Linked DNA regions of Skermanella sp. TT6. Each later gene encodes a partner of the first gene's protein in a complex. Links are inferred from orthologs where the notes say so. Each region holds a gene or a part of one and is shown in the gene's direction. Other genes may lie near its edges.

What was found. Proteins that work in one complex are often made in the same cells at the same time.
Region 2: the proteins of dnaN (region 1) and IGS68_RS19300 are in contact, whole or in part, in a solved structure (PDB 1OK7), measured with the Escherichia coli proteins. The link is inferred for Skermanella sp. TT6 from one-to-one orthologs.

Annotation. Positions count from the first base shown.
Region 1 is NZ_CP067420.1:26-5,529, forward strand. What follows is about bases 821-3,648. They hold dnaN (DNA polymerase III subunit beta), read left to right. Parts: upstream 821-1,583; coding sequence 1,584-2,714; downstream 2,715-3,648. Other genes in these bases: dnaA (chromosomal replication initiator protein DnaA), read left to right, coding at 821-1,403; recF (DNA replication/repair protein RecF), read left to right, coding at 2,798-3,648. Also shown: more of dnaA, read left to right, coding at 1-820; more of recF, read left to right, coding at 3,649-3,991; gyrB (DNA topoisomerase (ATP-hydrolyzing) subunit B), read left to right, coding at 4,068-5,504. UniProt on the Escherichia coli protein: Confers DNA tethering and processivity to DNA polymerases and other proteins. Acts as a clamp, forming a ring around DNA (a reaction catalyzed by the clamp-loading complex) which diffuses in an ATP-independent manner freely and bidirectionally along dsDNA.
Region 2 is NZ_CP067420.1:4,136,813-4,140,962, forward strand. The notes cover bases 1-2,813. They hold IGS68_RS19300 (DNA polymerase IV), read left to right. Parts: upstream 1-640; coding sequence 641-1,987; downstream 1,988-2,813. Other genes in these bases: IGS68_RS19295 (response regulator), read right to left, coding at 1-289; IGS68_RS19305 (cell envelope integrity EipB family protein), read right to left, coding at 1,998-2,813. Also shown: more of IGS68_RS19305, read right to left, coding at 2,814-2,819; IGS68_RS19310 (2-hydroxyacid dehydrogenase), read left to right, coding at 2,966-3,946; IGS68_RS19315 (YcjF family protein), read left to right, coding at 4,042-4,150. UniProt on the Escherichia coli protein: Poorly processive, error-prone DNA polymerase involved in translesion repair and untargeted mutagenesis. Copies undamaged DNA at stalled replication forks, which arise in vivo from mismatched or misaligned primer ends.

The DNA of each region.
Region 1 (5,504 bases):
AGCAATGGGCGCGGGTGAGCGGCCGGCTCAAGGACGAGGTCGGTGAGACGGCGTATCGGAGCTGGCTGAAGCCGCTCACCGTCAGCGAGCTGAAGGGCGGCGAGGTGCGCATCACCGTGCCGACCCGGTTCATGCGCGACTGGGTGCTGACCCATTATGCCGACCGGATCCGCGCCCTGTGGTCCGGGGAGAACCCGCGCGTGCAGTCCGTGGACATCGTGGTGGCGCCCAGCCGGCTGGACGTCGGCGCCTCCGCCAACGACGACATGGGCCTGCCCGGCGACATGGCGGGCGACCTGTCCGCCCCGATTCCCTCCGACGAGGTGGAGGAGGAGCGTCCCACCTCCGGCGCCCAGCTCGGGCTGGACGGCCGCGACGAGCATTTCGCCCACCTGGACCCGCGCTTCACCTTCGAGAACTTCGTCGTCGGCAAGCCGAACGAGCTGGCCCACGCCGCCGCCCGGCGCGTCACCGACGCCGCGACCGTCACCTTCAACCCGCTGTTCCTCTACGGCGGGGTCGGGCTGGGCAAGACCCACCTGATGCACGCCATCGCCTGGCAGATCCGCAAGAAGGACCCCAACCGCCGGGTTCTGTACCTGTCGGCCGAGAAGTTCATGTACCAGTTCATCCGGGCGCTCCGCTTCAAGGACACCATGGCCTTCAAGGAGCAGTTCCGGTCGGTGGACGTGCTGATGATCGACGACGTACAGTTCATCAGCGGCAAGGACAGCACCCAGGAGGAGTTCTTCCACACCTTCAACGCCCTGGTCGACCAGAACCGCCAGGTCGTGATCTCGGCCGACAAGTCGCCGTCCGACCTGGAAGGGATGGAGGAGCGGCTCCGCTCCCGCCTGGGCTGGGGGCTGGTCGCGGACATACACCCGACCACCTACGAGCTCCGGCTCGGCATCCTCCAGGCCAAGGCCGAGTCGATGAACGTCCAGATCAACTCCAAGGTCCTGGAGTTCCTGGCCCACAAGATCACCTCCAACGTCCGCGAGCTGGAAGGCGCCCTGAACCGCATCGTCGCCCACGCCGAGCTGGTCGGCCGGGCCATCACGCTGGAATCGACCCAGGAGGTCCTGCACGACCTGCTTCGGGCCAACGACCGCCGCGTGACCATCGACGAGATCCAGAAGAAGGTGGCGGAGCACTACAACATCCGCCTCGCCGACATGCATTCCGCCCGGCGCGCCCGCGCCGTCGCCCGGCCCCGGCAGGTCGCCATGTACCTGGCCAAGCAGCTCACCGCCCGCTCCCTGCCGGAGATCGGCCGCAAGTTCGGCGGCCGCGACCACACCACCGTGATGCACGCCGTCCGCAAGGTGGAGGAGCTGAGGACCTCCGACCAGAGCTTCGCCGAGGACGTCGAGCTGCTGCGCCGCATGCTGGAGGGCTGAGCGGCCCTGGCGACCGTTCCGGCATGCCGCTTCAGGCCGGCGGATCGCGTTCGGAATCCGTTAGCTTTTCGCATGCGTGTGCTATAGTCGCCGCCCGCTTCGCGGTATCCGACGGGGTGCGCGCGGCAGCGGCCACACCTGTCGGAACCGGCTAAAGCCCCTCGAGACCAGCGGATCAGCATGAAAATCACGATCGAACGCGCCGCCCTCCTCCGCTCCCTCGGGCATGTTCAAAGCGTGGTGGAACGCCGGAACACGATCCCCATCCTGTCCAACGTCATGCTGAAGGCCGAGAACGGCGAACTGGCCCTGACCGCGACCGACATGGACCTGGAGATCGTCGAATCCGTCCCCGCCGACATCGCCCAGCCGGGATCGACCACGGCGCCGGCCCACACCCTGTACGACATCGTCCGCAAGCTGCCCGACGGCAGCCAGGTGGAGCTGGACAGCTACGGCGACAACGGGCTGCTGACGCTTCGGTCGGGCCGCTCCAACTTCAAGCTGGGCTGCCTGCCGGTCGAGGACTTCCCCCAGATGTCCGGCGGCGACATGGCGCACCGCTTCAGCCTCGCCGCGTCGGACCTGCGGAACTTGGTGGACCGCACCCGCTTCGCGATCTCCACGGAGGAGACCCGCTACTATCTCAACGGCATCTACCTGCACGCCACCAAGTCGCGCGCCGGCGAGGCGGAGATGCCGGTGCTGCGCGCGGTCGCGACCGACGGCCACCGGCTGGCCCGGGTCGAGATCCCGCTGCCCGACGGGGCGGCCGGCATTCCCGGCGTGATCGTGCCGCGCAAGACCGTGCTGGAGATCCGCAAGCTGATCGACGAGGCGGCCGACCGGATCGAGGTCAGCCTGTCCGAGACCAAGGTCCGCTTCGGCTTCGACGCCGTGACGGTGACCTCGAAGCTGATCGACGGCACCTTCCCCGACTACGAGCGGGTGATCCCGACCGGAAACGACAAGGTGCTGGAGGTGGACAGCCGGGTCTTCGCCAGCGCGGTGGACCGGGTCGCGACCATCTCGACCGAGAAGAGCCGGGCGGTCAAGCTGAGCATCGACCGGGGCAACCTGACCCTGTCGGCGACCAGCCCCGAGGCCGGCAGCGCCACCGAGGAGCTGGAGGTCAGTTATGACAGCTCCCCCCTCGAAATCGGTTTCAACTCTCGCTATCTATTGGACATCACTCAGCAGATCGAGGGTGAGGGCGCCCGGTTCACCATGGCCGACGCCGCGTCGCCCACGATCGTCCGGGATGTGGCCGACAGTTCGGCCCTGTATGTTCTGATGCCGATGCGCGTTTGACGCGCGGCCGTGCGGGAAGCGCGGCCCTCGCGGCGTGGCCGGGCAGGGGTCCGGGCGCCGCCGCGGGTATGGCCGGAGTTCCGATGCCGCCAGTTGCGATGCCGCCAGCCCCGATAGCCCTCCGCGATGCGCCAGCCCCCCGGCTGGCGGTCACCCGCCTGACCCTGACGCAGTTCCGCTGCTACGACGGCGCGCGTCTCGACGCCGACGCGCGCCCCGTCGTGCTGACGGGGCCGAACGGCGCCGGCAAGACCAACCTGCTGGAAGCCGTCAGCTTCCTGTCGCCCGGCCGCGGCCTGCGCCGCGCCCGCCTGGCCGACGTGGAGCGGATCGGCGCGCCGGAAGGCAGCGGCTGGGCGGTCGCGGCGCGGGTCGCGACCCCGTTCGGCCCGGTCGACATCGGCACCGGCCGCGACGGCGCCGCCGACGGGCAGTCGGAGCGCCGCCTCGTCCGGATCGACGGCCACCCCGTGCGCGGCCAGGTGGCTCTCGCCGAGCATGTGGCGCTGACCTGGCTGACGCCCCAGATGGACCGGCTGTTCGTCGAGGGGGCGAGCGGCCGGCGCCGTTTCCTGGACCGGCTCGTGTTCGGCTTCGACCCGGCCCATGCCGGGCGGCTCAGCCGCTACGAGCACGCGCTGCGCGAACGGAGCCGGCTGCTGCGCGACGGGCGCGGCGACGACTCCTGGCTGTCCGCGCTGGAGGACGAGATGGCGACCTCCGGCGTCGCGGTCGCCGCCGCCCGGCGCGACATGGTGGCGCGGCTCCAGCAGGCGTGCGAGCAGGCGACCGGCCCGTTCCCCCGCGCCGACCTCTCGGTTTCCGGCACGGTGGAGGACTGGCTGGCCGACCAGCCGGCGCTGGCGGCCGAGGACGCGCTGCGCCGCCGGCTCTCCGAGTCCCGCCGCCACGACGGTTCCGGGAGCGCGGGGGAGGGCGGCACCGCGGGTCCCCACCGCAGCGACCTCGCGGTCCGCCACCGCGGCAAGGACATGCCGGCCGAGTTCTGCTCGACCGGCGAGCAGAAGGCCCTGCTGATCGCCATCGTCCTGGCCAACGCCCGGCTGATGGCGGCCGAGCGCGGCCAGCCGCCCCTGATGCTGCTGGACGAGGTGGCGGCCCACCTGGACGCCGACCGGCGCAGCGCCCTGTTCGCAGAGATCCTGGACCTCGGCGCCCAGGCCTGGCTGACCGGCACCGACGCCGGCATCTTCGCCGAGCTGGGCGACCGGGCCGGCTTCTTCCGCGTGGAGGACGCCCATGTGCATCCGGCCTAGCGGGAAGCCGCCGCAATTCTCCGCCGTGGGGATTAATCCCCCGGCATGTACCCCGAAACTCTGATAGTATCGACCGATGGCACAGGAAGCTTTCAAGACACCCGACTCCGCTCCGCAGGAATACGGCGCCCACTCCATCAAGGTGTTGAAGGGGTTGGACGCGGTGCGGAAGCGCCCTGGCATGTATATCGGCGACACCGATGACGGCTCGGGCCTCCACCACATGGTCTACGAGGTGGTGGACAACGCCATCGACGAGTCGCTGGCGGGATATTGCGACAAGGTCGAGGTGGTGCTCAACGCCGACGGATCGGTCACGGTCCGCGACAACGGCCGCGGCATCCCCGTGGACATGCACGAGGAGGAAGGCGTCTCGGCGGCGGAGGTCATCATGACCCAGCTCCATGCCGGCGGAAAGTTCGACCAGAACTCCTACAAGGTCTCCGGCGGCCTGCACGGCGTCGGCGTGTCGGTGGTCAACGCCCTGTCCGAGCTGCTGACGCTGCGCATCTGGCGCGCCGGCCGGATCTGGGAGATGGATTTCCGCCACGGCGACCGGGTCGAGCCGCTGAAGGACTCGGGCGAGGCGCCGCTCGTCGGCGGCAAGCCGCTGACCGGCACCGAGGTGACCTTCCTGCCGTCCAAGGCCACCTTCACCAAGACCGACTTCGACTTCGGCACGCTGGAGCACCGGCTGCGCGAGCTGGCCTTCCTCAATTCCGGCGTCTATCTCCAGCTCACCGACGCCCGCGGGGTCGAGCCCAAGGTCGTCGACCTCCATTACGAGGGCGGGCTGGAAGCCTTCGTGCAGTACCTGGACCGCTCCAAGGCGGCGCTGCACAAGCCGGCGATCGCCCTGTCCGCCGTCCGCCCCAGCGAGCTGGGCGGAGAGATCACGGTCGAGGCGGCGCTCCAGTGGAACGACAGCTATCACGAGACGATGCTGTGCTTCACCAACAACATCCCGCAGCGTGACGGCGGCACCCACCTGGCCGGCTTCCGGGCGGCGCTGACCCGCACGCTGAACAACTACGCCACGGAATCCGGCATCGCCAAGAAGGAGAAGGTCAACCTGACCGGCGACGACATGCGCGAGGGCCTGACCTGCGTGCTGTCGGTCAAGGTGCCGGATCCCAAGTTCTCCAGCCAGACCAAGGACAAGCTGGTCTCGTCCGAGGTCCGGCCCGTGGTCGAGTCGGCCATATCGGAGGCGCTCGCCACCTGGTTCGAGGAGCACCCGAACGAGGCCAAGCGGATCACCGCCAAGGTGGTGGAGGCCGCCGCCGCCCGCGAGGCCGCCCGCAAGGCGCGCGAGCTGACCCGGCGCAAGGGCGCGCTGGACATCACCTCGCTGCCGGGCAAGCTGGCCGACTGCCAGGAGCGCGACCCGGCGCTGTCCGAACTGTTCATCGTCGAGGGCGACTCGGCGGGCGGCTCGGCCAAGCAGGGCCGCTCGCGCCAGTACCAGGCGATCCTGCCGCTCCGCGGCAAGATCCTGAACGTGGAGCGGGCG
Region 2 (4,150 bases), 4.1 Mb from region 1 along the record:
CGATGATGGGAATCGCCTTGAGGTCATCGTCTTCCTTGATCCATTTGGTCACTTCCAGCCCGGACACCTCCGGAAGCTGGATGTCCATCAGGATCAGGTCGGGCCGGTGGAGACGCGCCAGCTTCAGCGCTTCCATCCCGTCCTTGGTCTGCAAAGTCGCATAGCCGTGGGCCTCGAGCAGGTCATGAAACAGCTTCATGTTCAGTTCGTTGTCTTCCACGATCAGAACCCGCTTGGCACCCTCGGGGTCGGCGGACTTGACATCGTCCCAAGCTTGATCGGCAGACATTATAACTCTCCATGACCTCTTACAACCGGCACCGCCGTGGCTCACGGCCGGTGGCGCCGGGCGTGCCGGTGGCCGCACACCTCATCCACTTCTAGAAGGCGAAGGTTAAGGTGTGGTTACCGCGCTGTTGTTGCAGGAATGTTCGATGCACGAAACGCATATTCCGAATGGCAGGCCGACCGATCTATACGGACAGCAGCGGCACGGGCGTGGCATGATCCCGGCGCTGCAACCCGCGCCAACCTTACACGGCAACCCGGCACGCGTCCATGTACTGTGACTTCAGGGCGGCGGCGCCGCGGACGGGATCAGGAAGGACCGGTTCGAGACCATGCGATGGAATCCGACGCGATGGGCGCTGAACGCCTGATTCGGTCCGGGACGGCCGTTCCCGGCCTGTGCCGCGACTGCGGCGAGGAGGCGGCGCCGGGAGCGGTGAGATGCCCTGCCTGCGGCTCGCGGCGACTTACCCGCCACCCAGAGCTCCACGCGCTGTCGATCGCGCACATCGATTGCGACGCCTTCTATGCCAGCGTCGAGAAGCGGGACGATCCCAAGCTGGCCGACCTGCCGGTGATCGTCGGCGGCGGCCAGCGCGGCGTCGTCTCGGCCTGCTGCTACGTGGCCAGGCTCTACGGGGTACGGTCGGCGATGCCGATGTTCAAGGCCCTGTCGCTGTGTCCCCACGCGGTGGTGCTGCCGCCCGACATGAAGAAGTACCAGGCGGTCGGCCGCGAGGTCCGGGCCAGGATGCTGGAACTGACGCCGCTGGTCCAGCCGCTGTCGATCGACGAGGCCTTCCTTGACCTGACCGGCACGGAACGGCTGCACGGCGGAAGCCCGGCGCGGACGCTGATCCGGCTGGTGCGCCGGCTGGAGACGGAGGTCGGGATCACCGCCTCCATCGGGCTCAGCTACAACAAGTTCCTCGCCAAGGTGGCGAGCGACCTGGACAAGCCGCGCGGCTTCAAGGCGATCGGGCGGGCCGAGGCGCTGGACTTCCTGGCGCCCCAGCCGGTCGGCCTGATCTGGGGCGTCGGGGCCGCCCTGCAGCGCAAGCTGGAGCAGGACGGCATCCGGACCATCGCCGAACTGCGCGAGCGCGACGAGCACCACCTGATGAAGCGCTACGGCGTGATGGGCCGCCGCCTCTACCGGTTCGCCCGCGGCGAGGACCTGCGCACGGTCGATCCGGACGAGGAGACCAAGAGCATCTCGGCGGAGACCACCTTCAGCCAGGACATCGCCGACCTGGAAGACTTGAGCAACCGGCTATGGCCCCTGTGCGAGACGGTCGCCCGCCGGCTGAAGGCCCAGGACCTCGCCGGCGGGTCGGTGGTGCTGAAGTTGAAGACCGCCGATTTCCGCCAGGTGACGCGGAGCCGCAAGCTGGGCTCGCCGACCCGGATGGCGGACGCGATCTTCCAGGCGGCCCTGCCCTTGCTGGAACGCGAGGCGACCGGCACCCGGTACCGCCTGATCGGCATCGGCTGCGCCGACCTGGCCGAGGCCCGGCGCGCCGATCCGCCCGATCTGCTGGACCCCGACCGCATGCGCCGCAACGAGGTGGAGCGGGCGATGGACCAGGTCCGCGACCGGCTGGGCGACGGGGCCGTCGTCAAGGGGCGCGGATTCGTTCCGCGCTCCACCCCGCTGCTGCCCGGCCTGCCGATGCCGCCCCGCCGCAAACGGCGCTGAACGGGAAGGATCAGCAGCGCGGCCGCGGGATCGACTCGATCTGCTCCAGCACCGCGGCGACCGTGAAATCGCCGTAGTCGATCAGCATCGACTGGGCGACTCCGTTCTCGAGCAGCTTCAGGCTCATCTCGTACTCGGGAGCGGCATCGTCGCTGTCCACGGGGAAGAACGCCATGCGGACCGGCCAGACGGCGCCGTGGACAAGCTTGGCGTCGAATTTGCCGTCCGGCGCCGATTGCGTCCGCAGGCCCAGGGCGGCGCTGATCTCGGTCGCCCCGTCGGTGTCGGAGCCGTCGAAAACCGTGGTGCCGAACAGCTTGTCGCCGGCCGCCGCGTGCTTCAGCAGCTGGATCGTGTGCATGCTGGGGAACAGGGTTCCGCCGGGCAGCTCGATCTCCTGCTCCTCCGGCTTGACGTAGCGGGCGACGCCGGGACGGTCGCCATGGGCCTCGGCGGTGCCGCGCAGCTCCTCGTCCAGCTCGCCGTTGACCAGCTTGCGGACGTTGAAGCGATAGGACTCGCCGTCCTTCGACTCCCAGGTGGCGTAGTTGGTCGTCATGTCGACCTGCTCGCCCTCGGAATATTGGAAGCGCAGCTGGAAGCGCTGCTCGATGGTCCAGCCGTCGCAGGCATCCGCCCATTCGAACATCATCTGGCCGCGGACGTCGGACACGGTGCTGCTGTTGCGCGCCGAGGCCAGCGACATCTTGTAGATCGCCCGGTGCGGGGCGATCTCCACGGCGGCTCGGGCGGGAAGCGCCGACGGCACGATGGTCAGCAGGCCGAGCAACGCCGTGAAGGCGACGCGGGCAGCGGGGCGGAAATATTTCAAGGTGACGACCACAAATTGGTTTACAGCGGTTTACGGCGTGAAGCCCGGGGGTAAGCATAGTAGTTTCGCGCGCGGGAAAAAGCCGAAACATCCTTTTTCGGCATTTCCCCCGGAATAAGCGAGTTCAAGCGCCAGAGGACAGCCCGATGAACGCCCCGCATGGGACCACCCGCCCCGTTCTCCTCCTGACCCGCCGGTATCCCGATGCGGTCATGACCCGCGCCGGCCGCGACTATCGCATCCTGACCAACGAGGACGACCATCCCTATGGCGCGGAGGAGATGGCACGTCGGGCGGAAGGTGCCGACGCCCTGCTGGTCTGCGCGGTCGATCCGGTTCCCGCCGCCCTGATCCGGGCGCTCCCCGACTCGGTCCGGATGATCGCCACCTTCTCCGTCGGGACCGACCATATCGCCCTGGCCGCCGCGAAGGAGCGCGGCATCGTGGTCGCCAACACGCCGGGGGTGCTGACCGACGCCACGGCCGACATCGCCTTCCTGCTGCTGCTGGGCGCCGCCCGGCGCGCCGCCGAGGGCGAACGGATGATCCGGGAAGGCCGCTGGGACGGCTGGGCGCCCACCCAGCTGATCGGCACCCATGTCACCGGCAAGCGGCTGGCGATCCTGGGCATGGGACGGATCGGCCAGGCGATGGCGCGCCGCGCGTGCGGCTTCGACATGGAGATCCACTACCACAACCGCCGCCGGCTGCCGGCCGCCGAGGAAGCCGGCGCGATCTACCATGCCGATGCCGACGACATGCTGCCGGCGGCCGACTTCCTGTCGATCCACAGCCCCGCCACGCCGGAAACCCATCACTGGCTCAACGCGGAGCGGATCGCCCGGCTGCCCGACGGCGCCGTGGTGGTGAACACGGCGCGCGGCACGCTGGTGGACGACGAGGCGCTGATCGCGGCGCTGCGCTCCGGCAAGCTGGCGGCGGCCGGCCTGGACGTGTTCGAGAACGAGCCGAAGCTGCACCCCGGCTATGCGGGCCTGCCCAACACCTTCCTGCTGCCCCATATGGGCAGCGCCACCGACCGGACCCGCGACGCCATGGGCTTCACGGCGCTCGACAACCTGGACGCCTTCTTCGCGGGGAAGGAGCCGCCGAACCGGGTGGCGTAGCTTGCGTGCGGACGCCCGGTTTTGTACCACTTCGATCCGGTGCCGCGGCCCGGCGGGCGCGCGGAGGGACTGAACCCGACCGGGGCGGATGAACCATGCAGTCGATTCTAGGGCGGGCCGGCGAACAGATCTCCTCCTTCTGGAAGGACGTCTACGACACGGTCCTGAATGCGAAGCCCGATGCGCCGGCCGACACCCGCATCG